3 regions of the Aquamicrobium terrae genome follow, and region 3 is predicted to be linked to each of the others. Evidence: predicted binding sites of a transcription regulator. Region 3 holds the regulator's gene; each other region holds the start of a gene.
The links. The regulator LexA, encoded in region 3, represses DNA repair genes until DNA is damaged. The targets are predictions, from matches to a motif close to TGTTCNNNNTGTGTTCNG.
Positions count from the first base shown of each region.

Region 1: the regulator LexA is predicted to act here: its motif matches at 2,899-2,916, upstream of recA (recombinase RecA).
Region 2: the regulator LexA is predicted to act here: its motif matches at 2,784-2,801, upstream of ACVCNR_RS13220 (PA0069 family radical SAM protein).

Region 1 is NZ_JBRKLZ010000001.1:3,274,148-3,281,766, forward strand. Features, by position in the region: gene sufD (Fe-S cluster assembly protein SufD) at 1-103, shown strand, start outside; gene ACVCNR_RS16115 (cysteine desulfurase) at 279-1,520, shown strand; gene ACVCNR_RS16120 (SUF system Fe-S cluster assembly protein) at 1,526-1,915, shown strand; gene sufA (Fe-S cluster assembly scaffold SufA) at 2,014-2,400, shown strand; gene ACVCNR_RS16130 (TfoX/Sxy family protein) at 2,413-2,757, shown strand; gene recA (recombinase RecA) at 2,976-4,052, shown strand; gene alaS (alanine--tRNA ligase) at 4,315-6,981, shown strand; gene ACVCNR_RS16145 (class I SAM-dependent methyltransferase) at 7,309-7,619, opposite strand, start outside.
Region 2 is NZ_JBRKLZ010000001.1:2,695,217-2,702,835, forward strand. Features, by position in the region: gene rnhB (ribonuclease HII) at 509-1,174, opposite strand; gene ACVCNR_RS13220 (PA0069 family radical SAM protein) at 1,559-2,710, opposite strand; gene ACVCNR_RS13225 (glycosyltransferase) at 2,862-3,392, shown strand; gene ACVCNR_RS13230 (aldehyde dehydrogenase family protein) at 3,451-4,929, shown strand; gene ACVCNR_RS13235 (DUF1127 domain-containing protein) at 5,209-5,451, opposite strand; gene ACVCNR_RS13240 (ArsR/SmtB family transcription factor) at 5,555-6,256, shown strand; gene ACVCNR_RS13245 (diphosphate--fructose-6-phosphate 1-phosphotransferase) at 6,271-7,434, opposite strand; gene ACVCNR_RS13250 (L,D-transpeptidase) at 7,521-7,619, opposite strand, start outside.
Region 3 is NZ_JBRKLZ010000001.1:354,498-362,116, reverse strand. Features, by position in the region: gene ACVCNR_RS01950 (ComEC/Rec2 family competence protein) at 1-1,204, shown strand, start outside; gene lexA (transcriptional repressor LexA) at 1,532-2,251, opposite strand; gene ACVCNR_RS01940 (molybdopterin molybdotransferase MoeA) at 2,398-3,606, opposite strand; gene moaC (cyclic pyranopterin monophosphate synthase MoaC) at 3,608-4,111, opposite strand; gene trpC (indole-3-glycerol phosphate synthase TrpC) at 4,108-4,923, opposite strand; gene trpD (anthranilate phosphoribosyltransferase) at 4,926-5,936, opposite strand; gene ACVCNR_RS01920 (SurA N-terminal domain-containing protein) at 5,933-7,619, opposite strand, start outside.

The DNA of each region.
Region 1 (7,619 bases), 2.9 Mb from region 3:
GGTGAAGGCGTTCGTGGCCGAGGTCATCGAGGAACTGGAGAACGATCAGATCGTCGAGGCGCTCGAAACCCGGCTCGACCACTGGTTCGCCACGCACGGCTAGAGCATTTTGCAGCCAGACGGAATCGTCTGGCGTGCATAAATGCGGCTGGAAAACCAAGCTGGAGCAGCGGCTCGCGTTCGTCAGAACTTCCGCTGCTCCAGGAACCGTACATGCTGGATTTCCCCCTCTCGATGACGAGGGGGAGGCCTTCGCGATCAAGTGCGAGACTTTGACCATGGACCAGACAGTCGCCGACAAGCCCTATGACGTCGAGGCGATCCGCCGCGACTTCCCGATCCTTGCCCGGCAGGTGCATGGCAAGCCGCTGGTCTATCTGGACAACGGGGCATCGGCACAGAAGCCGCAGCCGGTGCTGGACGTCATCCAGCACGCCTATTCCCACGAATACGCCAACGTGCATCGCGGCCTGCATTTCCTTTCCAATGCGGCGACCGATGCCTATGAGAAGGCGCGCGAGAGCGTTCGCCGCTTCCTCAACGCGCCGTCCACCGACAACATCGTCTTCACCTCGAACTCGACCGCCGCCATCAACACCGTGGCCTATGGCTTCGGCATGCCGAACATAGGCGAGGGCGACGAGATCGTGCTGTCGATCCTCGAGCATCACTCCAACATCGTGCCCTGGCACTTCATCCGCGAGCGGCAGGGCGCCAGGCTGGTGTGGGTGCCGGTCGACGATCTCGGCGCGCTGCATCTGGAAGATTTCGAGAAAAGCCTGACCGACCGCACGAAGCTGGTCGCCATCACCCACATGTCCAATGCGCTCGGCACGGTCACGCCGATCAGGGAAATCTGCCGCATTGCGCATGCGCGCGGCATTCCGGTTCTGGTGGACGGCAGCCAGAGCGCGGTCCATATGCCCATCGACGTGCAGGAGCTCGATTGCGACTTCTTCGTCTTCACCGGCCACAAGGTCTATGGCCCTTCCGGCATCGGCGTCCTCTACGGCAAGAAGGAGCGGCTGGAGGCGATGCGCCCCTTCATGGGCGGCGGCGAGATGATCGAGGAGGTGACCGAGGATATGGTCACCTACAACGCTCCCCCGCACCGCTTCGAAGCGGGCACGCCGCCCATCGTGCAGGCGATCGGGCTGGGTGCGGCGCTCGACTACATGGACGGCATCGGGCGCGAGCGTATCGCCGCCCATGAGGCCGAACTGACCGCCTATGCCCATGAACGGCTGCGGGGCATCAATTCGCTGCGCTTTTTCGGCGAGGCGCCGGGCAAGGGCGCCATCGTCTCCTTCGAGTTGCAGGGCATCCATGCGCATGACGTGTCGATGGTCATCGACCGCCAGGGCGTTGCCGTGCGCGCCGGCACGCATTGCGCCCAGTCGCTGTTGAAACGCTTCGGCGTCACCTCCACATGCAGGGCATCGTTCGGCATGTACAACACCAGGGCCGAAATCGACGTCCTGGCCGAGGCGCTGGAGAAGGCGCGGAAATTCTTCGGGTGATGGATATGGACGATACGACCGCGATTGAAACCGGTGGGCAAGGGCAGGTCGAAACCCCTGCAAGCCCCTCCTCCATTTCGGACGACGAACTGGCACGGCTGACCGACGACATCATTTCGGCGCTGAAGACCGTCTACGACCCGGAAATCCCCGCCGACATCTACGAGCTGGGGCTGGTCTACCGCATCGACATCGAGGACGACCGCACCGTCAAGATCGACATGACGCTGACCGCGCCGGGCTGCCCGGTGGCGGGCGAAATGCCGGGCTGGGTGCAGAACGCAGTGAGCGCGGTGGAGGGCGTTTCGGGCGTCGAGGTCAACATGACCTTCGATCCGCCATGGACGCCGGATCGTATGTCGGAAGAGGCGCAGATCGCCGTCGGTTGGTATTGAGCCCCCGGCGCGGCCCTTGCGGCGGCGGCGAAACTCCACCATCTTAATGTTGGAATCATCCGGCAGGCCTTTAACCTGCATGGCTTGGAGAAAGTAGCATGGCACGCTTTGCCGTCATTTTGGTGACAGACAGGGCCGCGGAGCGCGTTCGCGAGATCGTTGCCACGCGCGAAGGCGCACACGGCGTCCGCGTCGGCGTCAAGAAGGGCGGCTGCGCGGGCATGGAATACACCGTCGACCTGGTCAGGGAGCCGAGCCCGACGGACGACCATGTCGAGCATGGCGGGGCCAATGTCTACGTTGCCCCCGAAGCGGCGCTGTTCCTGCTCGGCACCGAGATGGATTTCGAGGTCACCAAGCTGCGCACCGGCTTCGTGTTCCGCAATCCGAACCAGTCTTCCGCCTGCGGCTGCGGCGAATCGGTGGAACTGAAGCCGGCCGACCTCAAGGCGCTGGCCGAGGCCCGTGCCGCCGCCGGGGCCTGAAACGCTTCCTGCATGGATGACGAGCGCATAGAAGAACTCTTCGAGGGGCTCGGGCCGGTCAGCGTGCGCCGCCTGTTCGGCGGCAAGGGCATCTACCATCGCGGCGTGATCGTCGCCATCGTGCTGCGCGGCGAGTTGATGCTCAAGGCCGATGCGGCAAGCGCCCCCGATTTCGCGGCTGCCGGTGCCCGGCAATGGACCTATCGCGGCCGGGGGAAGGGCAGGGAGGTGGCCATGCCCTACTGGACCGTACCGGAAGCCGCGCTCGACGATCCCGACGAGATGACCGGGTGGGCGCGCAAGGCCTATGAAGCCGGTCTGCGTGCCGCGGCGCGCGACGGCGAGGCGTCACCCTGAACCTCACAGCGCCGATTCGCGCCGCTGCTCCCGTTCATGCTCCACGGCCGCGCATCATCATGTCGCCATGGGTATGAGACAAAAATAGAACACATATAATATAGGCGAATAAAATCAGTATATTAACCTCTCTTGCCAAATTGGAACAAAAGAGGTACAAAAATGTGAGCGGTCAACGAATTGTCCGTCTATCATTGACGACCAAAGGGTGCTGTATCATGGCTCAGAATTCATTACGGCTTGTAGAGGACAATTCGGTGGACAAATCAAAGGCTCTGGACGCTGCCCTGTCGCAGATCGAGCGCGCCTTCGGCAAGGGCTCGATCATGCGCCTGGGCGCAAACGAGCAGGCGGTCGAGATCGAAACGGTATCGACCGGCTCGCTCGGCCTCGACATCGCACTTGGCGTCGGCGGCCTGCCGCGCGGCCGCATCGTCGAGGTCTACGGCCCCGAAAGCTCGGGCAAGACGACGCTGGCGCTTCACACGGTGGCGGAAGCCCAGAAGAAGGGCGGCATCTGCGCCTTTGTCGATGCCGAGCACGCGCTTGATCCGGTCTATGCCCGCAAGCTCGGGGTCGATCTGGAGAATCTGCTGATCTCGCAGCCCGACACCGGCGAGCAGGCGCTGGAGATCTGCGACACGCTGGTGCGGTCCGGCGCGATCGACGTGCTGGTGGTGGACTCGGTCGCCGCGCTCACGCCGCGCGCCGAAATCGAGGGGGAGATGGGCGATTCCCTGCCCGGCCTCCAGGCCCGCCTGATGAGCCAGGCGCTGCGCAAGCTGACGGCCTCGATCTCGCGCTCCAACACCATGGTCATCTTCATCAACCAGATCCGCATGAAGATCGGCGTCATGTTCGGCTCGCCCGAAACCACGACCGGCGGCAATGCGCTCAAGTTCTACGCCTCGGTGCGCCTCGACATCCGTCGCATCGGCTCGGTCAAGGACCGCGACGAGGTGGTCGGCAACCAGACCCGCGTCAAGGTGGTCAAGAACAAGCTTGCCCCGCCCTTCAAGGTGATCGAGTTCGACATTATGTATGGTGAGGGCGTGTCGAAGACCGGCGAACTGATCGACCTCGGCGTCAAGGCCGGCGTGGTCGAGAAGTCGGGGGCGTGGTTCTCCTACAACTCCCAGCGCCTCGGCCAGGGTCGCGAGAACGCCAAGCAGTTCCTGCGCGACAATCCCGATACGGCGCGGGAGATCGAGATGGCGCTTCGCCAGAATGCCGGCCTGATCGCGGAAAAATTCCTCGAGAATGGCGGCTTCGAGGCGGAAGCCGGCGAAGGCTGATCTTCGGAAGTTGACGGGAAAGCCGGTCCTTCCGGCAGGCAGTCGTGCTAAAGATGGATCGCTGGCTCCTTGTGGGCCGGCGATCCTGCTTTTCGGGCCGGTTTGAGGGCACGGTCGTGCTGTCTTGGGTCGATCCGGCGTCAATGCCGCCGTCCAGGCATCGGGGCGCGTCCCTCATTCTGGACAGGGTGCGGGCCGACCGCTAAAAGGCGGTGTTTTCCACGCTGGCGTCGCCGGCGTTTTCTGAACAAAGGCATCTTTCATGAGTGGCGTGAACGAGATCCGGTCGGCATTCCTCGACTACTTCCGCAAGGAGGGCCACGAGGTCGTTGCCTCCAGCCCGCTGGTGCCGCGCAACGATCCGACGCTGATGTTCACCAATGCCGGCATGGTGCAGTTCAAGAATGTCTTTACCGGGCTGGAGACGCGCCCCTACAACCGCGCCGCCACCTCCCAGAAATGCGTGCGCGCCGGCGGCAAGCACAACGACCTCGACAATGTCGGCTACACCGCCCGCCACCACACCTTCTTCGAGATGCTGGGCAATTTCTCCTTTGGCGACTACTTCAAGGAGCGCGCCATCGAGCTTGCCTGGAACCTGATCACCCGCGAATTCGGACTGGCCAAGGACCGTCTTCTGGTTACCGTCTACCACACCGACGACGCGGCCGCGGATTTCTGGAAGAAGATCGCCGGCCTGCCGGACGAGAAGATCATCCGCATCCCGACCAGCGACAATTTCTGGGCGATGGGCGATACCGGGCCCTGCGGCCCGTGCTCCGAAATCTTCTACGACCATGGCGATCACATCCCCGGCGGCCCTCCCGGCAGCCCGGACGAGGATGGCGACCGCTTCATCGAGATCTGGAACCTCGTCTTCATGCAGTATGAGCAGCTGACGAAGGAGGAGCGCATCGAACTGCCGCGTCCGTCCATCGACACCGGCATGGGCCTGGAGCGCATCGCCGCCGTGCTGCAGGGCGTGCACGACAATTACGACATTGACCTGTTCAAGGCGCTGATCCGCGCTTCGGAGGAGGCGACGGGCGTGCCGGCCACGGGTGCGAACCGGGCCAGCCATCGCGTCATTGCCGACCATCTGCGCGCCTCGTCCTTCCTGATCGCCGATGGCGTGCTGCCCTCCAACGAGGGCCGTGGCTATGTGCTGCGCCGCATCATGCGCCGCGCCATGCGTCATGCGCAGCTTCTGGGCGCGAAGGAGCCGTTGATGTGGCGGCTCGTTCCGGCGCTGGTGCGCGAGATGGGGCAGGCCTATCCCGAACTGGTGCGGGGCGAAAAGCTGATCGCCGAGACGCTCAAGCTTGAGGAAACCCGTTTCCGCAAGACGCTGGCGCGCGGCCTTACCCTGCTCAACGACGCGACTGAAAGCCTCGGCAGCGGCGGCAGGCTGGATGGCGAGACGGCGTTCAAGCTCTATGACACCTATGGCTTCCCGCTCGACCTGACACAGGACGCGCTGCGCCAGCGCAACATCGCCGTCGATCTCGACGGCTTCAACGCGGCGATGGAGCGCCAGAAGGCCGAGGCCCGCGCCAATTGGTCCGGGTCCGGCGAGGCGGCGACCGAGGCGGTATGGTTCGGCGTCCGCGAGAAGGCCGGCGCCACCGAATTCCTCGGCTACGACACCGAGCAGGCCGAAGGCATCGTCCAGGCGCTGGTGCAGGAGGGCAAGGAAGTCGAAGCGGCGGCGGCAGGGCAGCAGGTGGCCGTGGTCGTCAACCAGACGCCCTTCTACGGCGAATCCGGCGGCCAGATGGGGGACACAGGCACCATTTCCGGCGAAGGTTTCTCCATCGCGGTCGAGGACACCCTGAAGAAGGGCGAGGGCCTTTTCGTGCATGTCGGCAAGGTCGTGAAGGGCACGGTGAAGATCGGCGCGGCGGTCGATCTGAAGGTCGATCACGCCCGCCGCAGCAAGCTGCGCTCCAACCATTCCGCCACGCACCTCATCCATGAGGCGCTGCGCGAGGTGCTGGGCACCCATGTCGTCCAGAAGGGCTCGCTGGTGGCGCCGGACCGGCTGCGCTTCGACTTTTCCCACAACAAGGGGATCTCGCCCGAGGAGTTGGAAGAGGTCGAGCGCATGGCCAATGAGATCGTCGTCCAGAACGGGCCGGTGACGACCCGGCTGATGTCGGTCGACGACGCCCGCGCCGAGGGCGCCATGGCGCTGTTCGGCGAGAAATATGGCGACGAGGTGCGCGTCGTTTCGATGGGGACGGCACTGCATGGCGAAAAGGCCAACCGGCCCTATTCGATCGAGCTGTGCGGCGGCACCCATGTCAACGCCACCGGCGATATCGGCCTGGTGCGCATCGTGTCGGACAGCCCGGTTGCCGCCGGCGTGCGCCGTATCGAGGCGCTGACCGGGGAAGCCGCGCGTCAGTATCTGGACGAGCAGGAGCGGCGGCTGAAGTCGGCCGCTTCGGTGCTCAAGGTCTCGCCCGCCGAGGTGCCGGCCCGCGTCGAGGCGCTGGTCGAGGAGCGCCGCAAGCTGGAGCGCGAGCTTGCCGAGGCGCGCCGCAAGCTCGCGCTCGGTGGCGGCAGCGCCGCCGGTGCGGGTTCGGAGATCAAGGAGATCGATGGAACGAAATTCCTCGGCAAGGTGGTCGAGGGCGTGTCGCCGCGCGATCTCAAGTCGCTGGCCGATGACGGCAAGAAGTCCGTGGGCTCCGGCGTGGTCACCTTCGTCGGGGTCGGCGAGGACAGCAAGGCCAGCGTCGTAGTCGCGGTCACCGACGACCTTACGGCCCGGTTCTCTGCCGTCGATCTGGTGCGCAAGGCTTCTGCCGCGCTCGGTGGGCAGGGTGGCGGCGGCCGTCCCGACATGGCGCAGGCCGGCGGCCCGGACGGTGCCAAGGCCGAAGCGGCGTTGCAGGCTGTGTCGCAGGCCCTCGCCTCGGCCTGATCGCGGGGCGTTTCGCCGGGCGGTGCGGTTTTGCAACTGCCGCACCGCAAGGCAGAACAGATTGGCGCATCCGGCCTACGCGGGTCGCGATCTTTCAGGTTCGCCGCTTGCGCCTGAAGTTGTTGTCTTTACGTCTGTCATAGTCCCGAAAGCGGCCCTTACCCTTACCCTGCTTGCGGAAAAAGAGCCTCGACAGGGAGATGAGGAGCAAGACTATCTCAATCTGAATCGCTGTGGCTGGCGCGGTTTCCGTTCGATCGCAGCTCCATGGGATTCGGCACAGCCTGCCGGCCGTCTCCAACGCGCACCAAACACCCCAGCCTCAGGTCATTTTCCGGCGGAGACGATCAGCATCATCGGCCGTTCGATCTCATCGGCAAGGTCGGGTTGCCTCTCCAACTCCTCTGGCGTCGGCGACCATTCGACGAGCCGCTGGATCGCGAAGCCGGCGTCGATCAGCGTGTTCAAGGTCGTCGCCAGCCTGCGGTGATATTTCAGCACGCCCTTCGCAAACCAGTCGGTGCGCCGCTCGCCTTCCACGGCGTAGTGGTCGACCGGCCAGGTGCGGCCGCCATCCGGCGCGGAGAGCCATCCCGGCCGGGTGGAGGCCATGTAGATCGGATGCTCGATGGTGAAGA
Region 2 (7,619 bases), 2.3 Mb from region 3:
TCCTTTGCAGGCTTCGGATTGTTTGCGGGCGTGGTGGTGGGCCAGAGGCCCGATCAACTCTCCAAGCGGGGGTGCAAAGGCGGCAGAGACCTTGATGACGTCGGGTGTCGGCCCGATCCCGGAACCGGTCGCCTGCCGCCGAGGCTGCGGGTTTGCAGGCCCGCAGCCTCGCTGCTCAACCTACCCGATATCGATCAAACAATCCTGGAAGCCGAAGCGAAGCGAAGGCAGGCTGTCCGGGATCCACTCCGTGACCTTGCCTGCACAGCGGCCACCGTCACCCGACCGGCATGGATCCCGGCTGGCGGTCGCTGACGTTCCCTTGGCCGGGATGACGAGCGCTTCAAATCCACCAGTCAAATCTGAACATGGCTCCTTGTGGGGACAGGGGTGGGGTAATGCCGGAGGTCCCGTCAGGAAGATGATGGGCAGGCCGCCCCGACTGCTCGGAAGAAAGATAGATTTCGAACCGCCTTGCCGATCGGAAGCGTGCAGACCCGAATTGAGCCTACGCTTCGCTGTCCGCCGTGCGAAACGGCGCGAACGAGATGCGGTGCAGGCGCTTGACCGGTCCGTGGACGCCGATGGCCGTACGATGGCGGACGGTGGCATAGCCCATGTGGAGCTCGAAACCGTAGTGGGCATGGCGGCGGCCGCAGTCGGTCATCATGCGGTCGCGCATGACCTTGGCGACAATCGAGGCGGCGGCGATCGATTGCGAGCGCTGGTCGCCCTTGACCAGCGCCCGGCCGAGACAGGGCAGGCCGGGCGGAACGTCGCGGCCGTCGGCCAGCGCCAGCTTCGGCTGCACGGAAAGGCCGCAGGCGGCGCGGCGCATCGCCTCCAGGCTCGCCTTGCGGATGTCGCTTGCATCGATGCTCTCGGCGCAGACGGAGGCAACCGCCACCGCGCGTGCGGCCTTGAGCACGGTCTCGAACAGGGCCTCACGTTGCGCGTGCGTCAGCCGCTTGGAATCGTCCAGCCCGTCGGGAATGTTGTCGGGATCGAGCACCACCGCCGCCGCGACCACCGGGCCGGCCAGCGGGCCGCGCCCGGCCTCGTCCATGCCGGCGACGGGCCACAGCCCGTCCGCCTTCGCCGCCGTTTCGAACGAGAAGTCGGGACGTTCGACGATTTCGAAGAGAAGTGGAGAATCGGGGCGCGCACGAACCATGATGCGGCGAAGTTCGCACCGGCCCCGATTCTCCGCAAGTCCCTTCCGGCCGGTGGGGAGCGGCGGGAGGGGAAAGCCGGTGGCGAGGGGAACGCCAGGCGGCCGGAGCATCGGACCGAAAGTGGATCGGTTTTCGGACTGTTCCGATGCTCAAGGTGTCGGAGCGCGTGCGCCGGGGAGGACGCACGGCTCCAATGACGAGCCGGGACGGCGGGCTCGTCGGGGACAAACGCAGGCTACGCATACGCATTTGCCGTTCTCCTGCATGGCGGGCAGGCGGCGGTACAAAACTTTCGAAGCCACACCGTGGCCGGGCTGCGAAACCGCAACCGATCAGCCGGAATCAGGCTTCCAGACCTCGGAACTTCGGACCGGCTGCCCGTGTCACAGCAGCATCAACTGTTCACTGTGCTTCCCGGCCACGAAAAGATCGGTGCGCAAGGCCGTGCGCTGCAGGTTGAGGCCGAGCCTTTTGGCCGTGATCTCGAAGCGCCGGCCGATCTGCCAGGCATAGGGGCCGGCGCCCTTCATGCGCTTGCCCCATTCGGAATCGTAGTCCTTGCCGTCGCGCATGGAGCGGATCAGCGACATGACGTGCCGGTAGCGGTCGGGATAGTGGCGCAGCAGCCAGTCCTTGAAGATCGGCGCGACCTCCAGCGGCAGGCGCAGCACCACATAGCCGGCCTCGCGCGCGCCGGCGGCGCGGGCGGAATCGAGGATGCGTTCCAGTTCCTGGTCGGTGAGGCCGGGGACGATCGGCGCCACCATCACCGAAGTGGGGATGCCCGCTTCCGAAAGCTGCTTTATCGTCTCCAGCCGCTTCGTCGGCGTGGCGGCGCGAGGCTCCATGGTGCGGGCAAGCTTGCGGTCCAGCGTGGTGACCGACAGTGCCACCTTGGCCAGGCCACGTTCGGCCATGCGCGACAGGATGTCGATGTCGCGCGCCACCAGCGCCGACTTGGTGACGATGCCGACCGGGTGGCCGCGCGCCTCCAGAACCTCCAGTATCTCGCGCATGATGCGGTACTGCTTTTCGATCGGCTGGTAGGGGTCGGTGTTGGTGCCGATGGCGATGGTGCGGGGCGTGTAGCCCTCCTTGGAAAGCTCCTTGTCGAGCAGGCGCGCCGCATCCGGCTTGGCGAACAGTTTCGCTTCGAAGTCGAGACCCGGCGACAGGCCCATGAAGGCATGGGTCGGCCGGGCGAAGCAATAGACGCAGCCATGCTCGCAGCCCCTGTAGGGGTTGATGGAGCGGTCGAAGGAAATGTCGGGCGAGGTGTTGCGGGTGATGATGGTGCGCGGCCGCTCCACCTGCACCTCCGTCTTGAACGGCGGCAACTCCTCCAGGCTCTCCCAGCCGTCATCGAAGACATGCCGGCTGACGGGCTCGTAACGCCCCGAGGGATTGATGCCAGAGGCGCGCCCGCGAATCCAGTCGGGTCGTGCGCGCAGCCCGCTCTGCTCGATCATCGCATTGGCCATTTCGGCGCGTCCTGTTCCGAAGGCCGCAACGTCCGCCTGTACGATCTGTTCCATCCTGGCCTTCTCCCACGGTGTGGGTTGAGACTGTCGAATCGCTGTTCCCATGAAATTATTCCTATCCCGAAATGAGAACAAATCAAGAACTTTGTTTGAGGGCAGAGTGCGGCAACTGGCGCCGGAAGCGTGTCTGGGCTATCAGCCGGACATGCTCAGCGTCATCATCGAGACCCATAACGACGAGAAAGGCCTGGCGCGCACGCTGGCCTCGCTGGTGTCGGGCGCCGTCGAGGGCATGGTGCGCGATGTCGTCGTCTGCGACCGGGGCTCGACCGACGGGACGAGGACGGTGGCGGAGCATGCCGGCTGCGCATGGGTCGAGGGCGGCATCGCCGCGGCCATTGCCGCCGCCAAGGGCGACTGGCTGCTGCTGCTGGAGCCCGGCGCGCGCCCGGCCGAAGGCTGGACGGAAGCCGTGGCGACCCATGCCGCCGGTTCCGGCATGGCGGCCCGGTTCTCGCGCGACCGCGCGGACCGGACCCCGTTCCTGTCGCGCATTCTTTCGCGGCCCGGCCCTCTGGCGCAGGGCCTGCTTCTGCCACGCCGACAGGCGCTTGCGCTGGTCCGCAATGCGGATCGCGCCGAAGCGCTCGGGCGCGGCCTGGCGGTGAAGACGCTGAAAACTGCCATCCAGCCCGCACGCCGCGTCGGCCGGGAAACCGGGCTGGCCTCACCATAAGACGCCGTGGCGGCTTGAGCACGATGCCCGTCCCCGACTAGAACAGACCGAAACAGGGATGCCGCGCCGGCGGCGAGAGGAGAACGAGATGCTGCGCAAGACGGATTTCTTCATCGACGGCAAATGGGTCGCGCCGGTCGAGCCGAAGGAACTTGAAGTCATCAATCCGGCCGACGAACAGCCTTTTGCGGTCATTTCGCTGGGCTCGGCCGCCGATGTCGACAAGGCCGTGGCGGCGGCGCGGCGGGCCTTCGAAAGCTGGAGCGTGACCAGCCGCGAACAGCGCCTTGCCGCGCTGGAACGCCTTCTGGCCGTCTACACGGCGCGCATGCAGGACATGGCCAAGGCCATTTCCGATGAGATGGGGGCGCCGATCAGCCTGGCACTGGAGGCGCAGGCGGCCAGCGGCGCCGGCCATATCAAGGCCTTCATCCGCACCCTGCGCGACTATGCCTTCGAGGCGCCGCTCGACGAGCGCAACCCGCAGGAGCGCATCGTGCATGAGCCGATCGGCGTGTGCGGCCTGATCACGCCGTGGAACTGGCCGATGAACCAGGTGACGCTGAAGGTCGTGCCGGCCATCGCCGCCGGCTGCACGGTGGTGCTGAAGCCTTCGGAAATCGCGCCGATCTCGTCCATCGTCTTTGCCGAGATGATGGAAGAAGCGGGCTTCCCGGCCGGCGTGTTCAACATGGTCAATGGCGACGGGCCGACCGTGGGTGAGGCCATGTCGCGCCATCCCGGCATCGACATGATGTCGTTCACCGGCTCGACGCGGGCGGGTATCGCGGTCGCCAAGGCATCGGCCGAGACCATCAAGCGCGTGGCGCTGGAGCTGGGCGGCAAGTCGCCCAACATCGTCTTTGCCGACAGCGATCTGGAGGCGGCGGTGGCGCGTGGGGTCAGGCACTGCTTCAACAACACCGGCCAGTCCTGCAATGCGCCGACGCGCATGCTGGTCGAACGCCCGGTCTATGACCGTGCGGTGGGCATCGCGGCGGATGTGGCCGCCACCGTGAAGGTCGGCAACCCGGCCGAGGCGGGCGACCATATCGGGCCGCTGTCGTCGGAAATGCAGTTTACCAAGGTGCAGGCGATGATCGAGAAGGGCATCAAGGAAGGCGCCCGTCTTGTCGCCGGCGGCCTCGGCCGGCCGGAAGGCTTCAATCGCGGCTATTTCGTGCGCCCGACCATCTTCGCCGATGTCGACAATGACATGGCGATCGCCCGCGAGGAGATCTTCGGGCCGGTTCTGGCTATGATTCCCTTCGACACCGAGGACGACGCCGTCGCCATCGCCAACGACACGCCCTACGGGCTCTCGGCCTATGTGCAGTCCGGCGATCAGGCCAAGGCGCAGCGGGTGGCGCGCCGGCTGCGGGCCGGCATGGTGCAGCTCAACGGCACCGGCCGTCCCGCCGGCAGCCCGTTCGGCGGCTACAAGCAGTCCGGCCTCGGCCGCGAGGGCGGCAAGTGGGGCCTGGAGGATTTCCTCGAGGTGAAGGCGGTCAGCGGCTGGGACGAAGCGGCCGGCTGAGAGGGCATCCGGGCCTCGTCCCGCTTTTCAGGGGCGATTCCATCTGAGCCGGAATTGCCTGAAGACTAACCCCCACCCCTTACCCCTCCCCACAAGGGGGAGGGGAAGCCCGGCGTTGGTATCCGTCCTCAAAACGTCGATGCGACAAGCGGCTGCGGCGCAGATTCCCTCTCTCCCTTGTGGGGAGGGGTAAGGGGTGGGGATATGACGCCGCAACATCGATATGCGGCTATCGCAGTCTGCGGGATGAGGGACGGCCTCCAAAAAGCCTGAATAACCCTAACGCCAGCAAGGCTTGCGGCCTTCATGCCCGGCTTCGACACGGCTGACGCCGATGTCGTCCAGCCGGTGCGGCTCCATTTCACGCAGGCAGATGCGCTGGCGGTGCCGCTCCGGCCAGATGTGCCAGATCAGCCGTGCGAATCGGCAAATGGCCGGACCTTGCGCAACATCGGGCCGCTCATGCGGGTGGCGCGCGGCGCGAGCGGAATGGTCGTTGAAGGGATCGGGCGTGAAGGACATGGCCCATCCTATCCCGCGCCGTTCGCGCCATGTTTCGGCCGTGGCCGAAATGTCTGCGGCTGACTGTGGGGCCGAAGAACGCTACTCTTGACCTATGTCGAACATGGCTTCCGGCAACACCATCGCGGCTGTGGCTGCGCTCATCGGCGACCCGGCCCGCGCCAACATGCTTTCGGCGCTGATGGGCGGGCAGGCCCTGACCGCCGGCGAACTGGCGCACCATGCGGGCGTGACGGCGCAGACCACCAGCGGCCATCTTGCCCGGCTGGCCGATGCCGAGCTGGTGGTTCTGGAGAAGCAGGGCCGGCACCGTTACTATCGGCTGGCGTCGCCTGAGGTCGCGCGCGTGATCGAGGCTTTGTCGGTGGTCGCCAGCGAGGGGCCGAAACGGCATCATCCGGTCGGGCCTCGGGACGAGGCGCTACGCCGGGCGCGCACCTGCTACGATCATATCGCCGGAAGGCTCGGCCTCGCCCTGGTCGATTCCCTGCAGGAATCCGGTCATGTCGTGCTGGCTGACGGCGCGGGCATTCTCACACCGGCGGGAACGCGTTTCCTTGCGGATTTCGGCATAGATCTCGGCAGTTCGCCGTCGAAGCGGCCGCTGTGCCGCACCTGCCTCGACTGGAGCGAGCGCCGCCCGCATCTGGCCGGCCGGCTGGGCGCGGCGCTGCTGACGCGGCTGCTCGACCTCAAATGGGTTGCGCGCACGCCGGACAGCCGTGCGCTCAGGATCACGAAAGCCGGCGAAAGCGGGCTGGCGCGCACCTTCGGGCTTTCGCAGGATTGGCACAGCCGCTCCTGACCGGCCGGGCTGCGTCAGACGAACGGCCGGCCGACCTTGAATTTCGGCGGCACCAGCCGCTTCAGATAGGCGTAGCCCGCTTCGGCAAGGCGGTTTTCCTGTGGGTGCAGGAAATCGTCCGGCATGTGCCTTGTCTTGCCGGCTACGGCGGTGAGCGGCACGTTCTTCAGCACCGTGCTGCCGTCGTGCTGCAACGCGACCGAGCCGCCGCCTTCGGTTGCGGCCTGTACGGCAAAGACGCCGGCCTCGAAGGCCTCGCGCGCATCGGTCTGGTTGATCGCCCCGACATAGCCGCGCGGCAGATAACCGAAGGCATCGACGCGCGCCCGCTTGCCCGGCAGATGCTCGGCCAAGGCCCGCTCCAGAGCGGCGGTCAGGTCACTGCCCGAGAGCTTGACGTTGCCGTGCTGGTCGCGCTCCAGCCGTTCCGGCGGCACCAGGCTTTCCACCAGCGCCTTGCCGTCGGCGGTGGACACACCTTCGGATACGGCCACCACGCAGCGGCCGTGGCGGTCGTAGGTCGCACGGATGTCGTCGATGAAGCGCGAAATCTCGAAGGCGCGTTCCGGCACGTAGATGAGATGCGGCCCGCTCGCCTCGTCCTGCTGCCATGCGGCGGATGCGGCGGTGAGGAAGCCGGCATGGCGGCCCATGACGATGCCGACATAGATGCCTGGCAGCGCGCGGAAATCGAGATCGATCGACAGGAAGGCTCCGGCCACGAACTCCGCCGCCGAGATGAAGCCCGGCGTGTGGTCGCTTTCCTCGAGGTCGTTGTCGATGGTCTTGGGCGCATGCACCATGGCGATGGAGCCGCCGGCGGCGTCGCTCAGGATCTGCTGGGTGCCGGCGGTGTCGTTGCCGCCGATATAGATGAAGGCGTCGGCGCCGGCCTTCTTCAGGCCCTTCAGAATCAGGTCGCAATAGGCGGCGTCCGGCTTGTCGCGGGTAGAGCCCAGCGCCGCGCTCGGCGTGTCGCCGATCAGCCGCAATTGCTGTTCGGACAGGTCGGTGAGGTCGGCATAGTTGCCGTCGCGAATGCCGCGCACACCATGCAGCGATCCCAGAACGCGCGCGCCGGGATGCCGTTTGCGGATTTCCAGCGCCGCGCCCACCAGCGTCTGATTGATGACCGCCGTCGGCCCGCCGCCTTGCGCGATGACGAAAGTTCCGGCCATTTCGACCTCCCTGGATGCTCGAAGAATCCACGATTGCGCGTCTTGTATCGGCGCGCAACCGTATATTCAATCGATCGCCCTGGGGGTCAGATGACGACGATGGGATTGCGCTTGGAGACGCGGTTGTAGAGGTCGATGATGTCCTGGTTGATGAGGCGCACGCAGCCCGAGGACACGGACTGGCC
Region 3 (7,619 bases):
GGGTGCCTATGCGGCGTGGTCGGATTACCGCGCCAGCCGGCTTTCGTCCGGCATGCCGCCCAAACGCTCGCTCCCGGGTGCGCTGGCGCATCGCTTCGCGGTCATGATGGTGGGGCTGGCCGCGACCTCGGTGGTGGCGGGCGCGGCGACGACGCTTTATGCGGCGTGGCATTTCCAGCGCGTCGCACCGCTCAGCCTCGTGGCCAATCTCGCGGTCATGCCGATCGTTTCGATCATCGTCATGCCTTTTGCGGTGTTTGCCTCGCTCGCCATGCCTTTCGGCCTGGACGGCCCGCTGCTGCAGGTGATGGGCAAGGGATTGACCGTGGTGATCGTCCTGTCCGAGCGGATCGCCGACATGTCGCCGATCGATGCGGTCGGGCTGATATCCGCCGGGTCCGTGGCACTGGCGACGGTCGCGCTGGTGATTGCGACCATGACCACCACCTGGCTGCGGCTAGCCGCGTTGCCTTTCGCTGTGGCGAGCCTGGCGATATTGGGTGGGGCGCGCGCACCCGACGTGCTGATTTCGGAGGATGCGAGGCTGGTTGCCGTCGCCATGGGAAGCGACCGGATCGCGGCCAACCGGCCGCGACCGAACGTCTTTACCATCGACAATTGGAGACGGGCGCTGGACGCCGAGACTGTGCTTCGGCCGAGGCAACTGAAGGACAAGGATATAGGCGCCCTTCTTGGGGAAATCACTGCGAGTACCGACCGTTCGGGAAAAGAGGAGGGCTTCGCATGTGCCGAAAAGCTGTGTCTGGCGCGTCATCCGTCAGGCGCGCTGGTCGTACAGGCCCCGGATATGGATACGGCGCGCCGGGCATGCGCTCATGCAAGTCTCATCGTGATCGAGGATGCCACTGCACGAAATCCGTGCCGCGACCGGCGGGTAGCCGTCGTCACGCGCCGCCAGTTGGCCCAAAAGGGCGGCGCCGAAGCGTTTTTTGTGAAGGGCGACCCTGAACTGGGCGGGCAGCCGGCCGAAGTGCGCTTTGCCATCGAAGGCAGCTATCGTCCCTGGCACGACCAGCGCCGGTATTCACGGGAGGCGAGGGGCCTGCCGCCCTACGAGCGGAAAGCATCCGGCAGCAAGATGACTGCCGTTACGGAAGAAGAACTTGGCAACGTCGCGGATAAACCTGCCGGCATGGCGGAAGACATCGGGGGAGAAGCGTTCTCCGAAGAACCGGCGGAATAGCCTCCTGGAATAGACCGGCTTCAAGCCGCCAATACCTCGGCGATAACGCCTACGGAGCCGGCCCTGGTCCGGGTTGGTGCTTGCGCACAGGAAGACCGGCACCTCTCCAACTGGTTGCCGGCAATCGGAATTCACCTCAATCGCTCGTTAGAAAAAGCATCTATCTAATTGTTAAAAAATGTTTTTCCAATAGTCCATGGATCGTCATCGAATGCATCATCATCCGACACTTCATCACCAGAACAATCCGGAAGGCGGTCCCGCTTCCCCTTAAGGCGAGGCGCAAGTTCTCAGCATTCGCCCGTCGTTTGGTTGCTGTGACCTTGTTCAGTAACGGCGGATGAGCCCGACCAGTCTGCCCTGCACCTTCACCCGGTCCGGCCCGAAAATCCGGGTTTCATAGGCCGGATTGGCGGCCTCCAGCGCGATCGATGCACCCTTGCGGCGGAAGCGCTTCAAGGTGGCTTCTTCGTCATCCACCAGCGCCACCACTATGTCGCCGGGCGTTGCCGTGTTGCCGTTACGGATGATGACGGTATCGCCGTCGAATATGCCGGCCTCGATCATCGAGTCGCCCTTGACCTCCAGCGCGTAATGCTCGCCGCCGGAGAGCATTTCCGGCGGAACGGAGATGGAGTGCGTCTTGTGCTGGATGGCGTCGATCGGCACACCGGCGGCGATCCGCCCCATGACCGGAATGGAGACCGCCGCCCCGGCATCGTCGTCATTGCTGGCCAACTGTGGCCGGCGCACGTCCTTCGGCGGTTGCCCCAGGCTGCCCTGGATGACGCTGGGCGAAAACTTCCTTGCCGTGTGGAGGCCCGGCGCGATGGAATCGGGCAGGCGCAACACTTCAAGCGCTCGCGCACGATTGGGCAGGCGGCGGATGAAACCGCGCTCTTCCAACGCGGTGATGAGCCGATGGATGCCCGACTTGGAGGCAAGATCGAGCGCGTCCTTCATTTCGTCGAATGACGGCGGAATGCCACTTTCCTTCATTCTCTCATGAATGAAGAGAAGCAGTTCATGTTGCTTGCGCGTCAGCATCGGCTCCCCCGGCAGCGGCGAATCCAGAATCGGAAAACAAACCCGGAACAAACACTATCTGTTCCATTTGTGTTCCGCAACCGTTTAAAGTTTAGTGAATGGATTCAGGGTTTATAAACCCTCGCCCCGCTGCGATCGCTTGCGGTTCAGCCGAGCATCAGCACCTGGCAGGCCTCGCCGGCGTCCGATGCGGGGGCGAAGGGCGCGCGCACGATGAGGCCGCCCGAGGCGGCCAGTACGCGCAGCATGGACGAGTCCTGCAGGTCGAAGGGCGTGGCGACGAGTTCGCCGTCCAACTCGTCGATGCGGGCGCGAACATAGTCCTGGCGGCGGTCGTTGGCGGGCATTCTGGCACCGAGCCGGGCCGTACGCATGTCCTGCCGGAACGGCCTTCCGCCGAGGCGGGCAAGCAGGGGTTTCAGGAAGAGCTGCGAGCATACGAGGCTGGCGACGGGATTTCCGGGCAGGCCGATGCACCTGATGTCGCCCATCCGGCCGAACATCAGCGGCTTTCCGGGGCGCATGGCGATCTTCCAGAAGTCGAGCGTCATGCCCTCGCCGGTCAGCACCTCGTGGACGAGGTCGTGATCGCCCACCGATGCGCCGCCGAGCGTGACGATGACGTCGGCACCGGCGGCAACGGCCTTCTTCACCAGCGCGGCGATTGCATCCCTGCTGTCGGGCGCGATGCCGAGATCGAGCACCTCGGCACCTGCGGCGCGCGCCAGGGCGGCGACACCATAGGCGTTGGAGGAAATGATCTGGCCGGGTCCGAGCGTGCTGCCGGGTGCGCGCAATTCATCTCCCGTGGCGATGATCGCGACCAGCGGCCGCTTCACCACGCAAAGGCGCGGATGATTGGCGGAAGCCGCGAGCGACAGGGAACTGGGTCCAAGCAACTGGCCCTTGTCGATCAGCAGGTCGCCTTCCACGAAATCGAGCCCGGCGCCCCGGACATTGCGGCCGGCTCTCGTTGGTTCGCGCAATTCGACCATGCCGGGCGAGACGACGGTCACGTCCTCCTGGATCACGACCGTATCGGCACCGGCAGGCAGGGGCGCTCCGGTGAAGATGCGCACGCATTCGCCGGCCCCGACCGTGCCGGGGAAGGTGCCGCCGGCCGCGACTTCGCCGATCACCGAAAGCCGGTTTCCGGCCACGCCGGCGTCTGCTCCCCGGATGGCATAACCATCCATGGCGGAGGCGTCGAAAGGCGGCTGCGTGCGCAGCGCCGCCACCGGTTCGGCCAGCACCCGGCCGTAAGCCTCGTGCAGCGCCACGCTTTCGCTGGCCGACAGGGGGCGGGCGTCCTCCAGAAGACGCTCCAGCGCCGTCTCCAGCGGAACCAGCGTCATGTCATGCACCTGACTGATAGTCGCCTGATTTCCCGCCCGTCTTGGAAACCAGCCTTATCTCGGAAATCACCATGGCACGATCCACGGCCTTGGCCATGTCGTAGATGGTGAGGCAGGCGACGGAAGCCGCTGTCAACGCTTCCATTTCGACGCCGGTCTTGCCGGTCACGCGCGCCAGAGCCTGCACCCGCAGACCGGGCAGGTCAGGATCCGCCTCGATGTCCACGGACACCTTGGTCAGAAGCAGCGGATGGCAGAGCGGGATGAGTTCATGCGCCTTCTTGGCGGCCATGATGCCTGCGATGCGGGCCGTGCCCAGCACGTCGCCCTTCCTGGCATTGCCTTCGAGGATCATGGCAAGCGTGGCGGGCTGCATGCGCACGCTGCCTTCGGCGACGGCGGTGCGCACGGTTTCGGCCTTCTCCCCGACGTCGACCATATGGGCTTCGCCCGAAGCCCCGATATGGGTGAGGCGGGACCCCGCCGCAGATGGGGTGTCGCTCACGTCGTCAATGCCTCCTCGGCGTCGAGACCGAGCAGGACACGCGTTGCCGTGGCGACGTCCTCATGCCGCATCAGGCTTTCGCCCACCAGGAACGTGCCGATGCCGCTCGCGGCCAGCCGCTTGCAGTCCTCATTGGTGAAGATGCCGCTTTCGCCGACCAGCAGCCGGTCGGACGGAACCATGGGCGCCAGCCGCTCGCAGGTTTCCAGCGTCGTCTCGAAGGTACGCAAATTGCGGTTGTTGATGCCGATGAGGCGGGAGGAGAGGCGCAGGGCCCGCTCCATCTCTTCCTCGTCATGCACCTCGATCAGCGCGTCCATGCCGAGGGAGAAGGCCGTCTCCTCCAGCGCACGCGCCATGTCGTCGTCGACGCTGGCCATGATGACGAGGATGGCATCCGCGCCCCAGGCGCGCGCCTCATGCACCTGATAGGTGTCGAACAGGAAATCCTTGCGCAGTGCCGGAAGCGATACCGCATCGCGCGCCGCGGTCAGATATTCCGGCGCGCCCTGGAAGGACGGCGCATCGGTCAGCACGGAAAGGCAGGCTGCGCCGCCTGCCTCATAGGCGCGAGCGAGGGAGGGCGGGTCGAAATCAGGCCGGATCAGCCCCCGCGAGGGACTTGCCTTCTTGATCTCGGCGATCAGCGCAAACTGGCCGTCGTGGTTGCGGGCCTCCAGCGCGGCCAGAAAGCCGCGCGGCTTTTCCAGTCCGGCGGCGCGCGCCTTGAGATCGTCCAGAGAAACCCGCGCTTTCGCGGCGGCGATCTCATCGCGTTTGTAGGCTTCGATCTTACGCAGAATATCGGACATGGCTAAGCGTTGGAAACCTCGACCAGTCTGTCAAGCACCACCATGGCGCGGCCGCTGTCGATGGCCTCTCTGGCCTTGGCGACGCCATCCGCCAGTGTCGTCACCTGATCGGCAACGACCAGGCCCGCGCCGGCATTCATCAGCACCGTATCGCGATAGGCGCCCGGCGCGCCGGACAGCACCTTGCGCAGGGCGGCCGCGTTGAACTCCGAATCGCCGCCTCGCAACGCTTCCTTGGTGTGGCGTTCAAGGCCCAGTGCCTCCGGAGTGAGGGTAAAGCTGCGAATCTCGCCGCCGGCCAGTTCCGCCACATGCGTTTCGCCGGTGGCGGTGATTTCGTCATAGCCGTCGCCATGCACCACCCAGACATGGGTGGAGCCGAGGGTTTTCAGCGCCTCGGCCACCGGCAAGACCCATTCCGGCGCGAACACGCCGACAAGCTGGCGTCCGACCCCGGCGGGATTGGTAAGCGGGCCGAGCAGGTTGAAGATGGTCCGGGTTCCCAGTTCCACGCGGATCGGACCGACATGCTTCATGGCCGGATGGTGGGAGGGGGCGAACATGAAGCCGATGCCGGCCTGCTCGACGCAGCGGCCGATCGCATCGGGCGCGAGCTCGATGTTGACGCCGAGCCTGGTCAAGACATCCGCCGTGCCGGTCAGGGACGACAGGCCGCGATTGCCATGCTTGGCGACCGGCACGCCGCAGGCGGCGGTGACGAAGGCGGAAGCGGTGGAGATGTTGACGCTGTGCGAGCCGTCGCCGCCGGTTCCCACGATGTCGATGGCAGCAGCGGGCGCCGAAACGCGCAGCATCTTGTCGCGCATGGTGGCGACCGCGCCGGAAATCTCGCTCACCGTCTCCCCGCGCACGCGCAACGCCATCAGGAAGCCGCCGATCTGGCCGGGCGTGGCATCGCCCGACATGATGATGTCGAACGCCTCGCGGGCCTCCTCGAAGCTCAGCGGCCTGCCTGCGGCGACACTGGCGATGAAAGGCTTCAATGCGCTCATCGGGTCAGCGCCTGCGATATGGCGACCTGATCGATCTCGACCTGGTACTGGGTCTGAAGCTGGGCCACGAGCTGGTCGAGCAGGTCGCCGGACAGGCCCGACGCGAACGAGTTGCGCACATCGTCCGGCACCGTGCTGGCATCCGCGCCGGCCGGCTCGACCACCTGCGCGACCTTGAACAGGATCTGCGCGTCGCCGGTGGGCGCGGCCACGATGCCCGATCCGCCTTCACCGACGTCGAACATCTCGGCGGCACCTTCGCGGCCGAAATCGGCGTCGTCGGCGGAGCGCTTCAGACCGCGCTTGGTCTGCTTTTCCAGAGAAAGCTCGGAGGCGATGGCTTCCAGTTCCGCGCCATCCTCCACGCGCTTCTTCAACTCTTCGGCCCTGGCCTGCAGCTTCTTTTCCGTTTCCTGGGCGGTCCAGTCGGCGACGACGCGATCGCGCACCTCGTCGAGCGTGCGGTCACGGGCCGGAGTGACGGAATTGACCTCGTAGAAGAGGTAGCCGCCATTGGCGGTGGTCAGGCTGTCGTTCTCCATGCCGGTTTCCGCCTCGAAGACGGCGCGGATCAGATTGGCCGATTCAGGCAGGTCGCGCAGGACGTTTCCATCGGGACCCCGGCCGGAGCGGTCGATCGCCTCGATCGACACCACCTTCAGACGCTGCTTGGACGCGGCTTCCTCCATGGAATCGCCACCGGCGCGTGCGTCCTCGTAGGCGTCGTGCACGTCGAGCAGCACGCGGTTGGCCTCGCTGAGCGCCAGGTCCTTGCGGATCTGGTCGGTAACCTCGGCAAGCGGCTTCACCACTTCGGGATTGATTTCGGTGACCCGCAGCAGCACCGGGCCGAACGTGCCCTTGACCACATTGCTCACCTCGTTGAGGCCAAGCGCGAAGGCTTCCTCGGCCACTGCCTGGTCGGCAATCTTGTCCTTCGACAAGGTGCCGAGCTGGATATCGGCTTCGGTCTTGCCCTGCGCGGCATAGACCTTATCGAAGGTTGCGCCGCTGTTGATCGAATCGCGCGCCGTCTGGGCATCCTGCTCTGAGGCGAACACGATCTGTTCGATCTTGCGCGTTTCGGGCGTGGTGAAGAGCGCCTTGTTCTTCTCGTAATCCTCGGCCACCTGCTGGTCGCTGATGGAGCTGACATCCACGATGTCTTCCGGCTCGAGCCGCACATAGGAGAACTTGCGGAATTCGGGCGCCGCATAGCTCTGCTTGTTTTCCTCGAAATACGCAGAAAGGTCGGCGTCGGACGGCGCGGCGATCGGCTCGACCAGCGATTTCGGCAGCACCAGATAGTCCACCGTGCGGTCCTCGCCCTGGTAGAGCGCAAAGGCCTTGAGGAAGGTGTCCGGCACTTTCAGGCCATCGGTCGCCGCCTCGATGATCTGCTGGCGCTTGGCCACCTGCGAGCGGTTGTGGAGATAATCTTCCGGCCGCATGCCGACCTGGCGCAGCACATAGTCGAACATCTGGCGGTCGAATTGTCCGCCGGGGCCGCGGAAGGCCGGGTCTTCGTGCGTCAGCGAGGCAAGCCGGTCCTGCGAGATGCCGAGGCCCATCTTGCGGGCCTGCTCGTCCAGAAGGGCGCCCGATACGAGCTGGGCCAGCACCTGCTGGTCGAGCCCCAGCGCATTGACCTGCTCCTGCGTCAGACGCTGGCCGAACTGCTGC